Regions from separate parts of the Erwinia sp. E_sp_B01_1 genome, predicted to be linked through region 1. Evidence: riboswitches for the same ligand, from Rfam matches in the RefSeq annotation. Region 1 holds a riboswitch; each other region holds the start of a gene.

The links. Region 1 has a riboswitch for thiamine pyrophosphate ahead of thiM (hydroxyethylthiazole kinase). Riboswitches for the same ligand answer to the same signal wherever they lie in the genome.
Region 2: another riboswitch for thiamine pyrophosphate. It lies ahead of thiB (thiamine ABC transporter substrate binding subunit); the one in region 1 lies ahead of thiM (hydroxyethylthiazole kinase).
Region 3: another riboswitch for thiamine pyrophosphate. It lies ahead of thiC (phosphomethylpyrimidine synthase ThiC); the one in region 1 lies ahead of thiM (hydroxyethylthiazole kinase).

Annotation. Positions count from the first base shown of each region.
Region 1 is NZ_CP142208.1:3,197,636-3,200,908, reverse strand. Features, by position in the region: one part of gene VRC33_RS15110 (IS3 family transposase) at 1-351, opposite strand, end outside; one part of gene VRC33_RS15110 (IS3 family transposase) at 351-609, opposite strand; gene VRC33_RS15105 (hypothetical protein) at 745-996, opposite strand; TPP riboswitch at 1,384-1,485, shown strand; gene thiM (hydroxyethylthiazole kinase) at 1,521-2,306, shown strand; gene thiD (bifunctional hydroxymethylpyrimidine kinase/phosphomethylpyrimidine kinase) at 2,303-3,103, shown strand; gene VRC33_RS15090 (hypothetical protein) at 3,241-3,273, shown strand, end outside.
Region 2 is NZ_CP142208.1:819,175-822,447, forward strand. Features, by position in the region: gene thiP (thiamine/thiamine pyrophosphate ABC transporter permease ThiP) at 1-844, opposite strand, end outside; gene thiB (thiamine ABC transporter substrate binding subunit) at 820-1,806, opposite strand; TPP riboswitch at 1,847-1,953, opposite strand; gene sgrR (HTH-type transcriptional regulator SgrR) at 1,989-3,273, opposite strand, start outside.
Region 3 is NZ_CP142208.1:4,477,748-4,481,020, reverse strand. Features, by position in the region: gene thiC (phosphomethylpyrimidine synthase ThiC) at 1-1,339, opposite strand, end outside; TPP riboswitch at 1,429-1,529, opposite strand; gene rsd (sigma D regulator) at 1,643-2,149, opposite strand; gene nudC (NAD(+) diphosphatase) at 2,234-3,007, shown strand; gene hemE (uroporphyrinogen decarboxylase) at 3,047-3,273, shown strand, end outside.

The DNA.
Region 1 (3,273 bases):
TGGGCGCCGCCGGGCGGAGCAGCGGCAGACGTTCTGCTGCCAGCCCTTTACGACGTCGTCTGCGTTTTACGCCCAGCCCGCTCAGATGATAAAGGCGGTACACGCGCTTGTGATTAACATGAAGCCCTTCACGGCGCAGCAGCTGCCAGATGCGGCGGTAGCCAAAACGCCTGCGCTCCAGGGCCAGCTCAGTGATGCGCCCTGATAAATGCGCATCAGCAAGTGAACGATGAGCGTCATAGCGGCAGGTCGACAGGGACAAACCTGTGAGTCTGCAGGCTCGACGTTGCGACAGACCGGTCGCATCACACATCAACACCACAGCTTCCCGCTTCTGGTCTGTCGTCAGTACTTTCGCCCAAGAGCCATCTGTAGCGCCTCCTTATCCAGCATGGCTTCGGCAAGCAGCTTCTTGAGTCTGGCGTTTTCTTCCTCAAGCGACTTCAGGCGCTTAACCTCAGGCACCTCCATACCGCCATACTTCTTACGCCATGTGTAAAAAGTGGCGTCGGAAATGGCATGCCTGCGGCAGAGTTCACGGGCAGAAACCCCGGCTTCAGCCTCGCGGAGAATACTGATGATCTGTTGGTCGGAAAAACGCTTCTTCATGGGGATGTCCTCATGTGGCTTATGAAGACATTACTAACATCGGGGTGTGTTAATCAACGGGGAGCAGGTCAAGTCTGAACAAGTACACAGCAGACGTTACTGGAATTAAATAAGGCGGGTTTCCCCGCCTTAAGATCACTTACGGCTTTTGTTGGATTGTGCAAGAACACTAGCAGCAAGCTGTTTTGTTAACGCAGCAGAGTTTGGGTTTTTAAGTGCAGCAGATGCTATATGTTCCATGGGGCCACTAGTTTGGTTTGTAGAGCTAGCCTGTGACAACGCAGAACCTGCAAGAGCTTTTTGTATAGCTGATGCGTTAGGGTTATGTAGAGTTTTAGCAGCCACTGAAGCCAAGCTACCACCGGTTTTTTTTGTATTGTTGCTTATGATAAAACTCCTTTGTAGAGGTATTGAATTTTACACATATAGTGCCGATAACCTTCGGTAAACACTACATGTAGTGTTAATGCTAGATTTTTAATCAGTGAACGGCAATGCCTTTTTGCTTTAAGGGTGTATAAATTCACAGTGGATTTGTCTTAAGGTTATTTCATCTTAGATAAGTGAACTAAACAGAATGTTATCTGGACAATTAACCCGCTGCGTGCGGGTTTTTTATTGCATGCTGGATAATCCCTCTGTGAGGTTAAAGGTGGGGTAAAGAGTGAGGTAAGTGGTGGGGTATACAGGCATTATCTTTTCCGGCGATCAAGAAGGCGATGCGGTCAGGCGAGCTTGCTTTGCAAGCACCACTTCCCTATGCTGCTGGCTTGAGAGTATGACTCGGGGTGCCCTTCCTTCCAAAGAAAGGGCTGAGAAAAACCCGTTGAACCTGAACTGGATAATGCCAGCGGAGGGAAGTCAGATGCCTGACCGCATCGCCTTCTTGATCGCCGGTTGGGAGCCTTACCATGAACCAACCTCACCCCTTTACGGCCGCTGATGCCGCTGTTTCTCTTCAATCCTTTCGTGAAAAATCTCCCCTGATCCATTGCATGACCAACGATGTGGTACAGACCTTTACTGCTAATGTCCTGTTGGCACTTGGCGCTTCTCCTGCGATGGTTATTGATACGCAGGAAGCGGAGCAGTTCAGTACGATAGCCGATGCGCTATTGATTAACGTAGGAACGCTGACCCGATCGCGCAGTCAGGCGATGCTGGCGGCAGTTAAATCTGCCAGTCTTTCACAGCGCCCCTGGACTCTGGATCCCGTTGCCGTAGGGCCACTGACTTTCCGCACTGAATTCTGCCAGCAGCTGCTCGAACAGCGTCCTGCGGCGATACGCGGCAATGCTTCGGAGATTATGGCGCTGGCAAGGCAGTCCGCTTCAGGCCGTGGCGTGGACAGCCTGCACGACTCTTCGGCAGCGCTGGAAGCCGCCAACATTCTGGCAAAATCTACGGGCGCTGTTGTTGCCGTCACCGGGGAAACGGATTATGTCACTGATGGCCATCGAACGCTGGCGATCCCCGGAGGCTCAGAGTTAATGACGCGCGTGGTCGGAACCGGCTGCGCACTTTCTGCGGTTGTGGCTGGTTTTGCTGCGCTACCCGGTGACAGATTAGTGCATGTTGCCAGCGCCTGTCGGGTGATGAGCCTGGCAGGAGAGAGAGCGGCAAACGTGGCGGCGGGACCAGGCAGTTTTGTAGCGCTGTTCCTTGATGCGCTCTTTAATGGGGGGGCTAAGGCATGAAGCGCATCAACGCACTGACCATTGCCGGTACCGATCCAAGTGGCGGGGCCGGTATCCAGGCCGATCTGAAAACTTTCTCCGCCCTGGGCGCATACGGTACCAGCGTGATTACCGCGCTGGTGGCGCAGAACACCACAGGCGTGCAGTCGGTATACCGGATTGAGCCTGATTTTGTCGCGGCACAGTTAACCTCCGTTCTGAGTGATGTGCGTATCGACAGCGTGAAAATCGGTATGCTGGCAGAGAGCGACATTGTTGAAGCTGTGGCGGCAGGCCTGAAGCAGGCACAGGTGCCCTGGATCGTGCTTGATACGGTGATGCTGGCAAAAAGTGGCGATCCTCTCCTCTCACCACAAGCCGTAGCGACACTTCGTGAACGTCTGCTTCCACAAGTGTCGCTGATTACCCCTAATCTGCCGGAAGCGGCAGCGCTGCTGGAGTGTGATATGGCCGACAGCGAAGAGGAGATGCGCCGTCAGGGAAGGGCTTTACTGCAGTTGGGCTGCAAGGCGGTGCTGATGAAAGGCGGCCATCTCAGCGACGTGGAAAGCCCGGACTGGTTGTTAACGTCACGGCTTGAGCAACGTTTCACTGCGCCCAGGGTACCAACCAGAAATACCCACGGCACTGGTTGTACACTTTCCGCTGCGCTGGCAGCACTCCGTCCCCGGCAGGATAACTGGGTGGCAACGGTGCAGGAAGCGAAAAGCTGGTTACAGGGAGCACTTGAGCAGGCGGATTCGCTGGAAGTCGGTCACGGGCACGGCCCGGTGCACCATTTTCACCAGTGGTGGTGAAATCGTAAAATGAACCGGTCTGGCGATGAGTCATCGCCAGAAAAAGGGGCATAACGGGTCTCTACGCCCGCAATCTCAAAAAGTGCAACGTGATAAATTTGGGCATACTCATAGTGATTTTTAACCGGTGGTGTGCTTTGCATCCTGAATCGATCTTTCTAAGCCAGTTC
Region 2 (3,273 bases), 2.4 Mb from region 1:
CAGGATTGCGCCAGCCATTGATGCTGGCCGTACCGGAGGGGATGGCTTTACTCAGCCACTGACTCAGCATCACCAGCCCGAGGCAGCAAATCATCTGAATCATCGCCAGTAACGCCGCGCGACCGGGATCGTAATCGAAATTCAGCGCCTGGAAGATGGCCAGCTCGATGGTGGTGGCTTTCGGGCCGCCGCCCAGTGAGAGCACGGTAGCAAAGCTGGCAAAGCAGAGCATAAAAATCAGCGCGCCGGCGGGCAGGATTTGCCGGCGTAGCCAGGGCCATTCCACCACGGAAAAGTGATGCCAGCCGCGCAGGCCAAGCTGTGCCGCCAGCTGGCGCTGCTCGCCGGGGATTTGCTCCAGCGCCTGAAGCAACAGACGTGCCGCCAGTGGCAGGTTAAAGAAAACATGGGCCAGCAGAATGCCCTGCAGACCATAGGGAGTGAAGGTATAAGGGATGCCGATCAGCGCACAAAGGGCGGCCAGCCAGCCGGTACGTCCATAGACGCTGAGAATGCCGAAGACGGCGACCAGCACCGGCAAAACCAGGGTCATTGCACAGAGGCGCAGCAGCGTTTCCCGCCCGGGGAAGCGTCGCCGGTAAAGCGCACGGGCAAGCGGGATCGCCGGGCCAACGGCCAGCACGGCAGAGAGAAAGGCCTGCCAGAAGGAAAAGCGCAGCACGTGCCAGAGATAGTCATCCTGCCAGAGATCCAGCCACTGGATCTGCGGGGCATTCAGCCACAGCGCACTGAAGGCCAGCAGCGCCACGGCGACCAGCAGCGTGGCTGCCAGTGCGCCGGGCACCATCCAGCCAGCAATCAGCGGCTGAGGGCGCGTTGCCATGCACTTATCCACTGGCTACGCTGGCTGGCCACTTCCTGCGGGGTGTATTGCAGAGTTTTAGCCGGAACGGTCAGGGTGTCGAACCCGGCTGGCAGCGTGCTTTTCACTACCGGATACATCCAGTTGCCGGTCGGAATACTCTCCTGGAAGGGCTTATCCAGCATGAATTTCATGAATTTCTCAGCCAGTTCCGGCTGTTGGCTGCTTTTAAGCTGTCCGGCAACTTCCACCTGCAGATAGTGACCTTCGCTGAAGTCAGCCGCGGCATACTGAGTTTTTTTCTCTTCAATCAGATGATAAGCGGGTGAAGTGGTATAGCTCAGCACCATATCGCCTTCACCTTTCAGGAACAGCCCGTAGGCCTCGCTCCATCCTTTGGTGACGGTGACGGTTTTCTTCGCCAGTTTCTGCCAGGCTTCCGGCGTCTGGTCGCCAAAGACTTTCTGCATCCACAGCAGCAGACCCAGTCCTGGCGTGCTGGTGCGCGGATCCTCGTAGATGACCTTAATGGGACGATCGGTTTCCACCAGCTCCTTCAGGCTTTTCGGCGGATTTTGCAGTCTGGTTTTATCGTAAACGAAGGCGAACCAGCCGTAGTCATAAGGGACAAAGGTTTTGTTGCTCCAGCCGCCCGGCACGGTGGTATTGCTGGTGTCGACCTGGCTTTCAGCAAACAGGCCGGTTTTCTCTGCCGCATCCAGCAGATTATTATCCAGCCCCAGTACCACGTCAGCTTTGCTCTTTTTGCCTTCCATCCGCAGACGGTTAAGCAGGGAAACGCCATCTTCCAGCGCGACATATTTCAGTTCGCATCCGCAACGGGCTTCGAAGGCTTTCTTGATCGCCGGGCCAGGCCCCCAGTCGGCGGAGAACGAATCGTAGGTATAGACCGTCAACACAGGTTTAGCGGCAAAAGCAGGGAGGGTGGTGAGGATCAGCAGAGGCAATAATTTTTTCAACACTTCGCGTTCCTTGAAAAGGGTAGTCGCAAAGGATCTGAGTAGGCAAAACACTCTCAAATCCCTACGCCGGCATTATCCGGATCAGGTTCGACGGGTCTGTCTCAGCCTTTGCCGTATCACACCGCAAATGCACCCCGTTGAGAACGGCCTATTCTAGTGATTTCCCGGCTGTAGCGAAAGCGTCATGATTCAGGAGGTAAAAACCAGGCGGATTTGAAGTCAAACCAGCCGAGCGTGTTCATTCTGATCCCACGCATACTGCGCTGGCCTTCCAGCAGCAGCCAGTGATGAAACAGCGGATGCAGGCTGCATGAAGTGATCAACTGCTTACTCCAGTCGGCCAGCGGCAGAGTGTTTTCACGCCAGCGCTGCGCGTCCTTTTCCCAGTCCAGCGGCACGCAATGGCGGAGCAGAGGAATTTCATACAGCAGGGCGAAAAGAGAGAACTCCAGCGGCAGAGTAAAGTTAGCGCTGCCCAGCCAGAGATCGCTTTCCGCCTCGCCACGATGCCAGAGATCATACTCCACCTGATTGACGATCAGTTCGACGCCTTCAGCAGCCAGCAGGGGACGAAGCGTATTGGCAATGCCCTGATGTTCAATATGATCCTTGTAAAAGGTCAGGGTCAGAGAGGTGAGTCCTGCGGGTTTCTCGCTGGCTGACACGGTTTGGCGATGATGCCAGCGTGGCAGCAGACCATAAGCCGGGAACCAGTAATGCTGGTAGGCGACGCCTGCCAGGTTCAGCAGCGCTATCGGGTTGCATAATCTGCTGACCCAGCGGCGGATTTCCTCATTGCTTCCCCGCTCTGAACGCTGATCGAACAGCAGGAAATAGCCACCCTCTTCAAGCCGGCTCTCTTCCGACTTCTCTTCCTGGCTGTTTCCCTCAAGCTTGACCCCGGAAATGATCAGTTCTTCACTGATTTCGGGTAGTACCCAGATATTCACCTCATCGATCAGCGCCCGATAGCCAAAATAGTCATCGAAAGCCCGGATCTTCAACTGGGAGTGCTGATTGCGCACCACCGCATAAGGCCCGGTCCCCACCGGATGACGGGCGAAATCAGGCAGTTGTGGCCACTCCTGCGGCAGGATCATCGCGCTGACGCTGCCCAACAGCCAGGGCAGCCAGCGATCGGGCTGCGTAAGGTGAATATCCAGTGTCCAGGAAGCAGAGGAGTCGATGCGCTCAAGGTGCGAGTAAAGAGGCTGAGCGGTCAGGCGCTGAAGCGAGTCGATAACATCGGCCATCTCCAGTTCGCGGCCATGATGGAAATGGATCGCCGGGCGTAAATAAAACCGCCAGTGGAGCGGATTGAGCTGCTGCCAGTGGTGGGCGATATCCGGTTCGATTTCCCCGTTTTCCTCATTTATCCGCGTAAGGCTGCTGAAAATCTGCCGGGCGAGGTGGCTTTCTGACCGCCGGAGCGGGGTACCGGGCAGCAAATTCAGCAGGGAGCGGTAG
Region 3 (3,273 bases), 1.3 Mb from region 1:
GGCGGATCATCTGCATCGGAACATGACCCGGCCCTTCGATCATCACCTGAACGTCATACTCCCAGGCAATTTTGGTCAGCTCACCCAGCGTGCGCAACTCGGCAAACTGCGCTTCATCGTTGGCATCCTGAATGGAGCCAGGACGGAGGCCATCACCCAGCGACAGCGAGACGTCATAGGCCGCGCACAGTTCGCAGATCTCACGGAAGTGTTCATACAGGAAACTCTCTTTATGGTGCGACAGGCACCACTTCGCCATGATCGAGCCTCCGCGAGAGACGATACCGGTCAGACGTTTAGCGGTCATCGGCACGTAGCGCAGCAGCACCCCTGCGTGAATGGTGAAGTAGTCGACACCCTGCTCGGCCTGCTCCAGCAGCGTATCCCGGAACACTTCCCAGTTCAGATCTTCTGCCACGCCGTTCACCTTCTCCAGCGCCTGATAAATCGGCACCGTACCAATGGGAACCGGACTGTTGCGCAGGATCCATTCGCGGGTTTCATGAATATTGCGCCCGGTAGAGAGATCCATCACCGTATCGGCCCCCCAGCGTGCCGACCACACCAGCTTCTCCACCTCTTCTTCAATTGAAGAGCTGACCGCAGAATTGCCGATGTTGGCATTGATCTTCACCAGGAAGTTACGGCCAATGATCATCGGCTCGGACTCTGGATGGTTGATATTGGCGGGGATAATGGCGCGTCCGGCGGCCACTTCCTGACGGACAAACTCAGGAGTGATGTTCTCCGGCAGCAGGGCACCGAAGCCATGACCCGGATGCTGTTGTAACAGGACTTCGCCACGGATCCGTTCACGACCCATGTTTTCACGCAGAGCGATAAATTCCATCTCAGGAGTAATTACGCCCAGACGGGCATAATGCAGCTGTGTGACGCAGCGCCCAGCAAGGGCTTTTCGTGGCCGGGGCAGTTGATCGAAACGCAGGTGATCGAGGCCTTCGTCCGCCAGCCGTTGCTGCGTATAAACCGAGCTTAGCTGCTCAATGTGCCCGGTATCGCCCCGGGCGAGGATCCAGTCGTTACGCAGCTTTGCCAGCCCGCGATGCACATCTATTTCCGCCTCGGGATCGCCATAAGGCCCGGCGGTGTCATAGACCGGCACCGGCTCATTCTCTTCAAAACGGGGTTGGTCTTTACTGCCGCCCACCCGGGTAGGAGTGAGCTGGATTTCGCGCATGGGGACACGAATATCATCACGGGAACCGGTAAGCCAGATGCGTTTGGAATTGGGGAAGGCTGTTCCTTGCAGGGAGTCGATAAACTTTTGTGCCTCGGCACGTTGCTCGCGACGGGTAGGTTTTTTAGTACTGGTAGACATAGCTCGTTCCTGAAAAATAGGGAATTTGCTTGCCTGGAGTCCGGAGGAGTAAGCGCAGGGTGTGAAAACGCAGGGATCCACACCCTCACTGAATGTTTACTCTTGTTCCCTTCGCAGGTACTAACCTGATCAGGTTCCGCGGATCCCGAATTAACGGTCTCAGCCCCTTAGGGCACTCCGACAAGAAGAATTTTGCGGTACGCAGAGGCACCAGCAAAATGGCGGTGGTGAAAAGTTTCGCTCACCGCTTATAGCCCCTTCAGCATAAAGGGGCTTTTTTAAAACTGCAACATTTTCGTAACGTTAAGCGGGGCGGGCCAGGGCGTTATCATTCGCGGCGGCAAGATTAACGCCGTTTTTTTCCAGGGCCAGCTGAATAAATCTGTCTTCAAGGGTAAATCTGGCTTCCAGCGCTTCCCCCACGGACGACAAGGCAGTCTGGAACTCCAGATAGTTATCATGATCGATGGCGCATTCCAGATGCGAATCATAAACCTGCATAATCAGCTCGGTATTGGCCTGCAAAGAGGGGTAAATAATGGCGGCTCTGGCTAATTGCTCGCTGCCTTCCATCTCTTCGATAAAACGCTCATAAATTGTGAAGTGGCCTGTAGAAAGGTAATCCACTAACCCCTGGCAGAAATTATCCAGCGCGTTTTCGTCGAGCGTAGTCACTGATTCCTTGTTAGGCTTGATGCCAACCAGATGATAATAGGTAATCAGTAGCTGCTTGCGCGAGCGCAGGCAAAAGTCTACCAGGTCGCTACATCCGCCAACACGCGCGGTCAGGACTTCTAACTGGTTTAGCATGAGAAACTCCATGAGTGTAATTGTAAACTTTTCAAACCCAATCCAGTAATTCAGAAAGTCTGTAAGCTGAGGATGAGCAAATTTATGGCACGTGAGATAACAAGCGTAGACGTTGGCTGGTGGGTTGTCAGTCACGAACATAAACTTTGGTTACCAAAAGGTCAATTACCGTTCGGTAGCGCACAAGATTTAAACGTTGTGGGATCCCAGGGATCTTTAATCGGTGAATGGCAGGGCGATCCTGTCTTTTTGATCTCTGAAAATCGGGACAGCGGCATGGGATCGTTACGGCAGATCCTTGACCAGGATGTCGGCCTGTTTCAGCTTGCCGGGAAGGGGATTCAACTGGCGGAGTTCTACCGATCCCATAAGTGGTGCGGCTATTGTGGTCACGAAATGCATCACAGCAAAACCGAATGGGCCTGCCTCTGTCGCCACTGTCGCCAGCGTTATTATCCTCAAATTTCCCCCTGCATCATTGTTGCGATCCGTCGCGGAGAAGAAATTCTACTGGCCCAGCACACTAAACACCGTAACGGAATCTATACGGTGCTGGCGGGCTTTGTTGAAGTCGGCGAAACGCTCGAACAGGCGGTGGCACGTGAAGTGATGGAAGAGAGTGCGCTGAAAGTGAAAAATTTGCGCTACGTCTCCTCGCAGCCCTGGCCCTTCCCACAGTCGCTGATGGTGGCGTATCTGGCCGATTACGACAGTGGTGAAATCAATATCGATCCCAAAGAGCTGCTGGATGCGGGCTGGTACCGTTTTGATGCCTTACCGCAGTTGCCGCCTGCCGGAACCGTAGCCCGCCGCCTGATAGAGGACACGGTGGCGCTCTGCCGCGCCGAAGCCGAATGAATGATATACTGCGCGCCTGAATGAAAGAGAGCCCTGAAGATGAGTGAACTGAAGAACGACCGTTATTTGCGCGCCCTGCTGCGCCAGCCTGTAGATGTGACGCCAGTGTGGATGATGCGCCAGGCCGGTCGCTATCTGCCAGAGTACAAAGCAACCCGTGCAGTGGCCGGGGATTTTATGTCGCTGTGCAAAAATGCCGAGCTGGCCTGTGAGGTTACGCTACAACCGCTGCGTCGCTATCCGCTTGATGCGGCTATCCTGTTCTC